DNA from 3 places in the Halopseudomonas salegens genome. Region 2 is predicted to be linked to each of the others. Evidence: predicted binding sites of a transcription regulator. Region 2 holds the regulator's gene; each other region holds the start of a gene.

Region 1 (4,051 bases), 1.6 Mb from region 2:
ACGCTGACTCCGGCTGAGCAAAAAAAATACTGGCACCTGGCCTCAAGTATTCCAACGCTTGGCCGTTAATAGAAGTAACGACAGGTTATGGCGTGTCACTGCAAGGCCTGTCGGGAGGGTGAAGGGATTTGATATTGAGCCAAGTGCTTGACATCACAGTAGAAAAATTATTTTCGCAAAAAATCCTAAAGCTTTCAGAGGGCACGCCGATAACTTGGTTGAACGCGAACTCGATGGGTGCCTGGGCAAAGCCCGCCCTGAGGTCGCTTGCTCAGGCAAACATTTAATAGGTCCTACGGAGGCATCACCATGTCCCTTACAGTAAATACTAACGTTGCATCTCTCAACGCACAGAACAACCTTGGTCGTAGCTCCAATGCGCTGCAAACCTCTCTGGAGCGTCTGTCATCCGGTTCGCGTATCAATAGCGCCAAAGACGATGCCGCCGGTTTGCAGATTTCCAACCGTCTGACCAGTCAGATCAATGGTCTGGGTGTTGCGGTACGTAACGCCAACGATGGTATCTCCATCTCCCAGACCGCTGAAGGTGCTCTGCAAGAGTCCACCAACATTCTGCAGCGTATGCGTGACCTGGCCCTGCAATCGGCCAACGGTTCAAACTCTGCGATTGAGCGCAAATCATTGAATCAGGAAGTCAACCAGCTGAAAGAAGAGCTGACCCGTATTTCTGATACCACTGCCTTTGGTGGCCGCAAACTGCTCGACGGCAGCTTTGGTTCAACCACCTTCCAGGTTGGTTCACAGGCTAACGAAACAATCGGTGTGACATTGACCGATGCCTCTACCGAAACACTGGGTTCCTTCCGTTCGCGTGATGACGGTAGCGTTACCGGGACTGCTGCTGTAGCTGCAGATCTCGCCACCGCGCAAGGTGCAAACGCCTTCTCCGCGGGTGTCGTTACCGTGAATGGCTCTGTTGGTTCAGGTACTATCGATGTCGTTGCAACTGACTCTGCCAGTGATGTTGCCAGCAAGGTCAACCAGATTTCCAGCGATACCGGTGTGACTGCGAGTGCAAAAAGCGCCATTTCTTTCGGTACTGACCTGGGTCTCGCATCTGGTGAAGCCGTCAGCTTCGACATTGGTACTGCCGGTGGTCAAAAAACCACCATTCAGATTGCTGGCTCCGGTGACGCAACCCAGGATCTGGAAGCTCTGCGTGATGCCATCAACGAAGACTCTGGCTCCAACGGCTTGTCGGCATCCATCAATAATGACAAGGAGTTGGTGGTCAGTGCGCGCAACGGCGACAGCATTGAAATCGACAACTTCAATGAAGATGCAAACGGTAGCACCAACGTTGAAACTCTGGCTATTCAGGTGCAATTGTCGGATGGTACTTTCGACACTGCCGTAACTCTGGATGGCACCAACGTAGCGGCCCAGGCCGTCGGCACGCTGACTTTTGATTCGACTGGTTCATTCAGCCTGACTGATGACGGTAGCGCGGATGTTGCCGAAATCACTGCAGCCGCAATCGGTTCGCGCGTCAATGTTGAATCGCTGGATATCCTGACCGTTGACGCAGCCCAGGATGCCATCTCAGTGATTGACGGGGCGATTTCAAGCATTGATAGCCAGCGCGCCCAGTTGGGTGCGGTGCAGAACCGCTTTGAATCGACTATCAGCAACCTGCAAAGCATTTCGGAAAACGTGTCTGCTGCTCGCAGCCGGACCCAGGACACCGACTTTGCCGCAGAAACTGCAGCTCTGACCAAGAACCAGATTCTGCAGCAGGCTGGTACTTCGATTCTGGCTCAGGCCAACCAGTTGCCCCAGGCCGTTCTTAGCCTCTTGGGCTAAGCTGGTAATAGGGGTTACACTGCGGGGAAGGGGCAACCTTTCCCCGCATTATCCTATCTGAGGTAAGTACCATGGATATTGGCGTACTCAAACCTTTCGAACTGAACCGCTCCGCCAGTAACGGGGTATCAGTCGAGGCAGGCAGCGGCCAGCAGGCCCTTGCCAAGTCAACCCAGGTCACGGCACCAGCGGCGACCCAGCCTGTAGCAGCACAAACCCGCGAAGCGGTGGAGCAGGTTCAGCCAGCTGAACGGATGGAGCCGGAGGAATTACAGACCGTGGTATCCGATATGCAGGATTTTGTGCAATCGGTACGGCGGGATATCAACTTTCAACTCGACGACACCAGTGGCCAGGTAGTGATCAATGTCACGGAAGCCGGCAGTGGTGATGTCATCCGTCAGATCCCTTCGGAAGAGGCATTGCGCCTGGCCGAGAGCCTGTCGGAAATTCGCAGTTTGTTATTCGAGGCAGAAGCCTGAGTTCAGCCCTTCTGTCAGCCGGTTTGCTGGCACGTAACTTGCCTGATGTAACCGGACACATTCATTCGGTACACGACCGTCAATAAACGGTCATGAGGGTAGGCATATGGCAATCGGTGGCGTTGGTGGAATCGGTTCCGGTCTTGACGTGAACAACATCGTCAAGTCACTGGTTGAGGCTGAGCGGGCACCCAAAAAGGCACAGCTTGACCGGCTGGAAAAAAAGACGACGACCAGTATTTCCGCGCTGGGCAGTTTCCGTAATGCAATTTCTACCTTTCAGACCGCACTCAATGAGTTGAACGACCCTGCCTTGTTCACCAAGCGCAGTGCCCGGTCCAGCGATACCAGCAGCTTCACCGCCACGGCGGATAAGACAGCTGCCTCCGGTAACTACAATATTCAGGTATTCAATCTGGCCCAAACCAGTCGTGTAGCGCTTGCCGGCCAGGATAATGCCAGTGATCCGGTGGGTACCGGGACGCTGTCTATCGGCGTTGGCAGCCAGACACTGGATATTGACGTGACTGCAGGTAACGACAGCCTGACGGCCATTCGTGACGCAATCAATACTCAGGGTAGCGAGATTGGCATCAGTGCGACTATCGTTACCGATCCCGGTGGCGCCGGCGGTTCACGTCTGGTATTAAGCTCCAATCAGGCCGGTACCGGCAATGACATCACTGTCACTGCCAGCACCGATGCTGGCGATACCGGTGATTTGAACGTGCTGGCTTTTACTCCACCCGCCACCACGGATTTTGTCGCCCCTCCCCAGGACCCCAATGATCCACGCGCGCCCCGAGTGATCAGTTATGCGCGGGATGCCAATATCGCCATTGACGGTATTACCGTCAGCAGCGCCAGTAATACCATTGATGAGGCCATTGAAGGGGTCAGCATTACCCTTAAAGCCGCCCAGTCAGCTGAAGACCAGACCAATGCCAGCACCATGAGTTTGGGCGTGAGTGAAGACCGCGCGGGTGTGCGATCGGCTCTGGAAAAGTTTGTTGAGGCTTACAACGCGTTAAGCGGCACCATGAGCGAGCTGACCAGCGTGACCCGGGTAGGCGGGGATGACGGCGAGCCCCTTGCAGCCCCCCTGGTTGGCGACGCCTCGGTGCGGTCCTTCAGCACTTCCATGCGCAACGCTATGGGGAGCGTGGTTGGTGATGGTGATTTGCGCATGCTGGCTGATCTCGGGATTGCCACCAAACGTGACGGAACTCTGGAAATCAACCAGACGCGGATGAATGACGCGCTGGATAATAATTTTGATCAGGTAGCGGGTCTCCTGACGGGTGATGATGGACTGTTGAAGCAGTTGAATACAGTTGCCGAGCCCTATACCCAGCGCGGTGGCGTGCTGGAAAGCCGCACCACAGCCTTGCAGAATACGCTGACTGGTGTGGATGATCAGCGCGAAAGCCTGACTCGCCGCATTGGTCAACTGGAAGCCCGCCTGTTGTCGCAATTCAACGCCATGGATTCGTTGGTCGCCCAGTTGAACCAGACCAGTGATTACCTTACCAACCAATTGTCCAACCTACCCGGTGTGGTCAGACAGGATAACCGTCGCTGATGAGCAATCCGATCGATACCTATAAAAAGGTCAATATTTCCCAGGAAGTATCCCAGTACCGCGCCGTACAGTTGTTGTTGGCCGGTGCCATTGAGCGCGTGCGTCTGGCTCGACATGCGCAGCAGATGGGTAATCCTGAGCGCCGGGGTGTTGCCGTCAGCAG
Region 2 (4,051 bases):
TGACGCTGTCCATGGACAGCAATGGCGAGGTCAGCAAGCTGGTTTCGACCGGTAGCCCAGCAACCTGGCGACAGGACCCGCCAGACGGGCGCGGTGAGATCAACGCCCGCGCGCAAACCATTGAATATCATGCCGACGCCCAGCGCGTGGTGTTGATAGAACGCAGCCATCTGGATCAGGCAGGGGATACGTTCAGCGGCGACCTGATCACCTACGATATCAACCGCCGCGTGGTAGATGCCGGTCAACGGGACGGCGCCAACGGCAGTGATCAACGCATCGAGATCACCATCCAGCCACGCAATCGCGATGGTGAAAACTGATCATGGCCACCCTCGAAGCCCAGCACCTGGCCAAAGCCTACAAAGGGCGACAAGTCGTCCGTGATGCATCCATTGGCATCAGCAGCGGAGACGTGGTCGGCCTGCTTGGCCCCAACGGCGCCGGCAAGACCACCTGTTTCTACATGGTTGTCGGCCTGGTCAAAGCCGATCAAGGCAAGATCACTATTGATGGTCGGGATATTACCGCACTGCCGATGCATGGGCGGGCACGGGCGGGTATCGGCTATTTGCCACAAGAAGCCTCGATCTTCCGCAAGCTGACCGTCGCGGAGAATATCATGGCGATTCTGGAGACCCGCAAGGATCTCAACCGCGAGGGTCGCAAAGGCAAACTGGAATCACTGCTGCGCGAATTTCACATACATCATCTGGCCAACACATTGGGCATGAGCCTGTCCGGTGGTGAGCGCCGGCGGGCAGAAATTGCACGCGCGCTGGCTACCGAGCCACGCTTCATCCTGCTGGATGAACCCTTTGCCGGTGTCGATCCGATTTCAGTCAACGACATCAAACAAATCATTGAGCATCTCAAGGACAAGGGTATCGGTGTGCTGATAACCGATCACAACGTACGCGAAACGCTTGATATCTGTGACAAGGCCTACATCCTCAACGATGGGGTCATCATTGCCGAGGGCTCAGCCGACGATGTGCTCGCCAGTCAGGTAGTGCGTGATGTATACCTTGGCCACAGCTTCCGCCTGTGACCAGCGCATCCGCCCTGTTCCGCTTCATTCCAGCAACCTGCAAGCCGGCGCAGCTATGTAAAAGCGCCTTGATTTCAGGCATGCTATGACACAGGTAGAAACATTTTGCAGCCAAGGTTGAACACCCACCGATGAAAGCCTCACTCGTCCTCAAGATGGGGCAGCAGCTGACCATGACGCCGCAGCTGCAGCAAGCCATCCGACTGCTACAGCTATCCAGCCTGGACTTGCAACAGGAGGTCCAGGAAGCGCTGGAAGTCAATCCGATGCTGGAAATGGCCGACGACGGCGACGACGACTATACCGCTGCCGGTAAAAATGAGCAGAGTGAAGGCGGCGATCATGACAATGGTGAAGAGGCTCCGGCCGTTACCTTGCCCGATCCGGTTGAGTTTGAATCACGGCAACCGAATGCTGACGCACCGGAAGGCAAGTTTGACGAAATCCCTACCGACCTGCCGGTAGATACCCAATGGGAAGATGTCTACCAGACCTCGGCCAGCTCATTGCCGAACCAGGATGATGAGGAGTGGGATTACACCTCGCGTACCGGCACCGGTGAAACCCTGCAAAGCCACCTGGAGTGGCAGCTCAACCTGATCCCCCTGTCGGATACCGACCGCCTGATTGCCGAGTCGCTGATTGATGCGATCAGTGCTGACGGATATCTGGAAGAAAGTCTGGAAGACATTCTGGAGTCCTTCGACCCCATGCTGGACATCGAAGCCGATGAAGTGGAAATGGTCCTGCACCGGATCCAGCAATTCGAGCCCGTCGGTGTTGGCGCACGCAGTCTGAGCGAATGCCTGAGTCTGCAATTGCGCCAGTTGCCAGCCGACACTCCCCTGCTGGAGCAGGCCCTGCGCCTGGTCAAGGATCACCTGGAGCTGCTGGGTAGCCGTGATTTCACGACCCTGATGCGCCGCACGCGGATGAAGGAAGAGCAGCTACGTGACGTCATCAACCTGATCCAGACGCTGAATCCCCGCCCCGGCAGCGAAATTGCCTCAGGCGAAGCAGAATACGTGATCCCGGATGTCATCGTGCGCCGGGAAAAAGACCGCTGGGTGGTTGAGTTGAATCAGGAGGCAGTACCCAAGGTACGCGTCAACGGCCAATACGCTGCCATGGTTCGCCGTGCCGACAGCAGTAGCGACAACACTTACCTGCGCAACCACTTGCAGGAAGCGCGCTGGTTCATCAAGAGCCTGCAGAGCCGAAATGAAACCCTGATGAAAGTGGCCAGCCAGATCGTCGAGCATCAGCGAGACTTCCTCGAGCAGGGTGAAGAAGCGATGAAGCCGCTGGTACTGCACGATATTGCCGAAGCCGTGGGCATGCACGAGTCAACCATTTCCCGTGTAACCACGCAGAAATTCATGCATACGCCCCGTGGCATCTTCGAATTGAAGTACTTTTTCTCCAGCCATGTCAGCACCAGTGAAGGGGGTGAATTCTCGTCTACCGCCATTCGTGCCCTGATCAAGAAACTGGTGGCGACAGAAAACCCAAAGAAACCATTGAGTGACAGCAAGATCGCTGGTTTACTGGAAGAACAGGGAATTCATGTGGCCAGGCGCACCATCGCCAAATACCGCGAGTCGCTCAATATCGCCCCATCGAGTGAACGCAAGCGGCTGGTTTAAGCCAGCCCCGATTTGCAGTGCAGCACCGGGCAATGCGTTGCCCACAGCAAAAACGCCAATCAGGAGGCACTCTATGCAACTAAATATCAGCGGTCACCAGCTTGATGTTACTGACGCCCTGCGCGACTACATTACCGAAAAAATGGCCCGCCTGGAGCGCCATTTCGACAAGATCACCAACGTGCAAGTTACCCTGGAAGTGGAAAAGCTGCGTCAGAAGGCGGAAGCCAAACTGCACATTGCCGGTGGCGAAGTTGTTGCCAACGCTGACCATGAAGACATGTACGCTGCTATTGACCTCTTGACCGACAAGCTCGATCGCCAACTGATCAAGCACAAGGAAAAGACCATTGACCGCCAACAAGGCGCCCATGCGCGCTAAGGCCTGAACGCATACCCCATGCAAATATCACAAATCCTCAGCCCTGATCGTACCTTTGCCGGTGTTCAGGGCGTTTCCAAAAAACGCGTGCTGGAGCTGACCGGGAAACTGGTTGCCCAGCACACCAGCCTTGATGCTGACGCCATTTACGAAAGCCTGATTGCCCGGGAAAAACTCGGCTCTACCGGCTTTGGACATGGTATCGCCATCCCCCACTGTCGCCTGTCCGGCTGCAGTAAAGCGGTTGGCGCACTGCTGCAACTGGATGGCAAAATCGACTTCGATGCCCTTGATGGTGAACCGGTTGACCTGATATTTGTTTTGCTGGTCCCGGAGGAAGCCACCGAAGAGCACCTGCAGATTCTCAAGATGCTGGCCGAACGGCTGGACCAACCCACTCTGCGGGCCGCCCTGCGCAAAGCCGCGAATGCCGAAGACCTCTATCAGGTCATGGTTGACGCCGGCAGCGGAGACTAGGCGACATGCGTCTGGTGGTCGTCAGTGGTCGTTCCGGTTCGGGCAAGAGCACTGCGCTGCACCTGCTGGAAGACAACGGCTTTTACTGTATCGACAACCTGCCCGCTGGCCTGCTGCCGGAACTGGCGAATCAGGCCAAGAATCACCATACACAGCTGCCCAAGGTAGCCGTCAGCATTGATGCTCGCAATCTGCCCAGTGATCTGGCGCGATTTCCCGAGCTACTGCGGCAGGTGCGTGCCTCAGGTATTCAATGCGACGTGCTGTTTCTTGCCGCCACAGACGAAGTATTGATCAAGCGATTCTCCGAAACCCGGCGCAAGCACCCGTTAACCGATGAAAATCTGTCACTGCCTGAAGCCATCGCTCAGGAGCTGGAACTGCTGGCACCCATCATCGACCTGGCCAGCCTGAAAGTAGACACCAGCCACCTGACGCTTTATCAGCTCCGTGACGAGCTTAAACAACGCTTGCTGACCAATCAGGGCCAGGGCG
Region 3 (4,051 bases), 730 kb from region 2:
CAGGAGCACGTATGGGAGCAGCCGGACATGCAGCATGTGCTCAAGCGCGCGATGGGTCTGGATGAGTACCCGCTGATTGATTATCTGGAAGGTGAGCTGGAAGCCGGTGATTGCTTCCTGTTGCTCAGTGACGGCGTCTGGGGACACCTCAGTGACAGTGACATTCTGTCCTGCCTGCACCACAGTGAACCCTGCAAGGAGCTGGTCAATAGCGCTTATGCGGCCGGCAGTGAAGACAATGCCAGCGCCTTGCTGGTCAGCCTTGACGCCCTGCCAACAGCCAACCTGGACGATGTGCTGGGGCCAGTGGATGACTATGCCGTGCCACCCAGGCTGAAAGCCGGCCAGACCTTTGAAGGCTGGCAGGTCCAGGGATTGGCACACAGCTCACAGCAATCACTGTGTTATCAGGTCTCGGATACCGCGGACCAGCCCTGGCTGTTGAAGACGTTACCGCCCAGTCAAGCCGATAACACCAAGGCCGGTCGTGAACTTCTGCAGGAGGAATGGTTCTTGCGCCGGGTTGCCAGCCAGTCGGTACCCGAGCTGCATCCGTTGCCCGAACGCAAGCACCTCTATCTGGTAATGCGTGATTATTCCGGTCGCACCCTGGCGGAAGCACGGGCCAGCGAAGGGCTCTGGTCGCTGGCACAACTGCAGCAGCGGGCCCCGGCCCTGATCCATGCCATGGGACTATTGCACCGACGCAACCTGATCCATCGTGACATCAAGCCAGACAATGTGCACATCGATAGCGATGGCACCCTGCGACTGCTGGATTTTGGTCTGGCCTGGTGTCCTGGGCTGACCGATTGGCAGCCTGGCTTGCCCGCCGGCACGCCGAGCTATATGGCGCCCGAGGTGTTTCAGGGTGCCGAACCCGACCCGCAGCAGGATATCTACAGCACCGGTGTCACCCTGTATTACCAACTGACCGGTCACTTTCCCTACGGTGAGATCGAAGCCTTCCAGCGTCCACGCTTTGGCCGCCCCACCCCACCCAGCCGCTACCGTCCGGACCTGCCCAACTGGGTGGACAACTGGCTACTGAAAGCGCTGGCGAAAGACCCTGAAGACCGCTACGAAACCGCCGAGGAATGGCTATTGGCGCTGGCACGTGGCGAAGACCTGCTGACACCAAAAAAACCGCTGATCGAGCGTGAACCGCTGCTGGTCTGGCGAACGCTGGCGCTGGTTTCGCTGAGCATCAATCTGCTCGCAGCCATCGTCTGGCTGTATTGAACCGGGCAGCCGCACCAGCGCGGTGCGGACTGCTTCATCAGGGTGCGACAAACTCGCTGACTGGCCATGCAAACCCTTGAATAATCAGAGCTTTGAAGTTGGCACAAAGTCTGCATTAGTACACTCAGCTAAGGCAGCTATTACATACAGTGCCATTGTCAACGGCGACAGTGCACTCCTGACTTGATCAGGAACCGGACAAAGGCGTCCTTACCGCGAGAGCGGTGGGGACGCCTTTTTTGTTATGCGCTCAAGACTATGGAGCTCAGGATGCAAAAGCTCAAATTGGTGATGGTAGGCAACGGCATGGCCGGGGTTCGTACCCTGGAAGAATTGCTCAAGCTGACGCCCGATATGTACGACATCACGGTGTTCGGGGCTGAACCGCACCCGAACTACAACCGCATCCTGCTTTCGCCGGTACTGGCTGGCGAGCAGAATTTCGAGGACATTATCCTCAACCCGCTGGACTGGTATGCCGACAATGGCATTACCCTGCACACAGGCCGCAAGATTGTAAAAATCGACCGCCGCAACTGCAAGGTGATTGCCGATGACGGCTCTGAAGCGGAATACGACCGCTTGTTGCTGGCGACCGGCTCCAACCCCTTTATGCTGCCGATCCCCGGCAACGACCTGGAGGGTGTAATCGGTTACCGTGATATTGCCGATACCCAACAGATGATGAACACCGCCAAGACGCACAAGCACGCGGTAGTCATCGGTGGTGGCCTGCTCGGTCTGGAGGCGGCGAATGGGCTGATGCTGCGTGGCATGGATGTGACCGTCGTGCATATCGGGGAATGGCTGCTGGAACGCCAGCTCGACCGCACTTCAGGTGAACTCCTGCAACAATCGCTGGAAGAGCGCGGCCTGAAGTTCATGCTGCCGCAATTCACCAGCGAGCTGCTGGATGACGGCAAGGGCCGGGTCAAGGCCGTACGTTTCAAGGATGGTAGCGAAGTACCGGCAGATCTGGTGGTCATGGCTGCCGGCATCCGGCCCAATACCGAACTGGCGGAAAGTGCGGGGCTTGCCTGCAACCGCGGCATTCTGGTCAGCGATACGCTGCAGACCTTTGATCCAAAAATCTACGCCATCGGCGAATGCGCCAGCCACCGGGGTATCGCCTACGGGCTGGTTGCCCCCTTGTTTGAGCAAGCCAAGGTCTGTGCCAATCATCTGGCCATGCTCGGCTATGGTCGCTACGAAGGCTCGGTCACCTCGACCAAGTTGAAGGTAACCGGCGTCGACCTGTTTTCTGCCGGCGACTTTATGGGTGATGAAGACAGTGAGGAGATCACCCTCTCCGACCCCATTGGCGGTGTCTACAAGAAACTGGTGATTCGGGACAACGTGCTGGTTGGCGCCTGCATGTATGGCGATACTGCCGATGGCGGCTGGTATTTCCGCATGATCAAGAACAACCAGAATGTCAGCGAGATCCGTGATCATCTGATGTTCGGGGAAAATGCCATCGGCGATACGGGTCACCAGGGCCAGAACAAGGCCGCCAACATGCCCGATGACATGGAAGTCTGTGGCTGTAACGGGGTGTGCAAAGGCACCATCGTTAAAACCATTCAGGAACACGGGTTGTTCAGTGTTGATGATGTCAAACAGCACACCAAGGCGGGTAGCTCCTGCGGCTCCTGCGTCGGACTGGTCGAGCAGATTGTGCTGAATACCGTGGGTGGTGCGGCGGATGTGAAGCCGAAGAGCGACCGTCCGGTGTGTGGTTGCACTGATCTGAACCATGGCCAGGTGCGCAAGGCCATCCGCGAAAACCATCTGACCAGCATTCCCGAGGCCATGGCCTTTATGGAGTGGCGCACGCCCAACGGCTGTGCGACCTGCCGCCCGGCGATCAACTACTACCTGATTTCCACCTGGCCCGGCGAGGCCAAGGATGATCCGCAGTCGCGCTTTATCAATGAACGGGCGCACGCGAACATCCAGAAAGATGGCACCTATTCGGTGGTGCCGCGCATGTGGGGTGGAGTCACCAATGCGTCCGAGCTGCGCCGGATTGCCGATGTGGCCGACAAGTACCAGGTGCCCATGGTCAAGGTGACCGGGGGCCAGCGTATCGACCTGTTGGGTATCAAGAAGGAAGACCTGCCCAGCGTGTGGAAGGATCTGGATATGCCTTCCGGGCATGCCTATGGCAAGTCGATCCGCACGGTCAAAACCTGTGTGGGTAGCGAGTTCTGCCGCTTCGGTACACAAAATTCGACGCAGATGGGTATCGATCTGGAGCATGCCTTGTTCAATATGTGGTCGCCGCACAAGGTCAAGCTGGCGGTCTCGGGTTGCCCGCGCAACTGTGCCGAGTCGGGTATCAAGGATATCGGCATCATCGGCGTGGATTCCGGCTGGGAACTCTATATCGGCGGTAACGGCGGGATCAAGACCGAGGCCGGTGAGTTCTTCGTCAAGGTAAAAACCGAGGACGAGGTGATGGAATATTCGCTGGCGTTCCTGCAACTCTACCGTGAAGAGGCCTTCTACCTGGAGCGTACGGTGCATTATCTGCACCGCGTCGGTATGGAGCACATCAAGCAGGGTGTGCTGGCCGATCCGGAGCGGCGCAAGGCGCTGCATGAGCGGCTGTTGTTCTCGCTGTCGTTCGAGCAGGACCCGTGGAAGGAGCGCATCGAGAAGGAAGAGTTGAAGCAGGAATTCCGCCGTATTGCGGTACAGCAGCTGGATGAGGTGAACGCATGAACTGGTTGGATATCTGTGCTCTGGAAGAGATCCCGCAACTGGGCTCACGGGTGATCAATGGCCCCAAAGGGGATATTGCGCT

Evidence for each region. Region 2 encodes sigma-54, which starts transcription at its own class of promoters, with help from an activator protein. Its sites were predicted from a motif close to ANTGGCATNNANNTTGCTNT; they were not measured.
Region 1: fliD (flagellar filament capping protein FliD) is a predicted target of sigma-54. The motif match lies at 2,332-2,351, and genes of this name have one in related genera.
Region 3: nirB (nitrite reductase large subunit NirB) is a predicted target of sigma-54. The motif match lies at 1,340-1,359, and genes of this name have one in related genera.

Annotation. Positions count from the first base shown of each region.
Region 1 covers NZ_LT629787.1:2,214,823-2,218,873, reverse strand. The annotation lists gene BLU07_RS10060 (flagellin) at 310-1,824, shown strand; gene BLU07_RS10055 (flagellar protein FlaG) at 1,896-2,306, shown strand; gene fliD (flagellar filament capping protein FliD) at 2,413-3,888, shown strand; gene fliS (flagellar export chaperone FliS) at 3,888-4,051, shown strand, end outside.
Region 2 covers NZ_LT629787.1:591,514-595,564, reverse strand. The annotation lists gene lptA (lipopolysaccharide transport periplasmic protein LptA) at 1-323, shown strand, start outside; gene lptB (LPS export ABC transporter ATP-binding protein) at 326-1,051, shown strand; gene BLU07_RS02615 (RNA polymerase factor sigma-54) at 1,183-2,697, shown strand; gene hpf (ribosome hibernation-promoting factor, HPF/YfiA family) at 2,771-3,079, shown strand; gene ptsN (PTS IIA-like nitrogen regulatory protein PtsN) at 3,098-3,556, shown strand; gene rapZ (RNase adapter RapZ) at 3,562-4,051, shown strand, end outside.
Region 3 covers NZ_LT629787.1:1,318,246-1,322,296, reverse strand. The annotation lists gene BLU07_RS05875 (bifunctional protein-serine/threonine kinase/phosphatase) at 1-1,242, shown strand, start outside; gene nirB (nitrite reductase large subunit NirB) at 1,513-3,969, shown strand; gene nirD (nitrite reductase small subunit NirD) at 3,966-4,051, shown strand, end outside.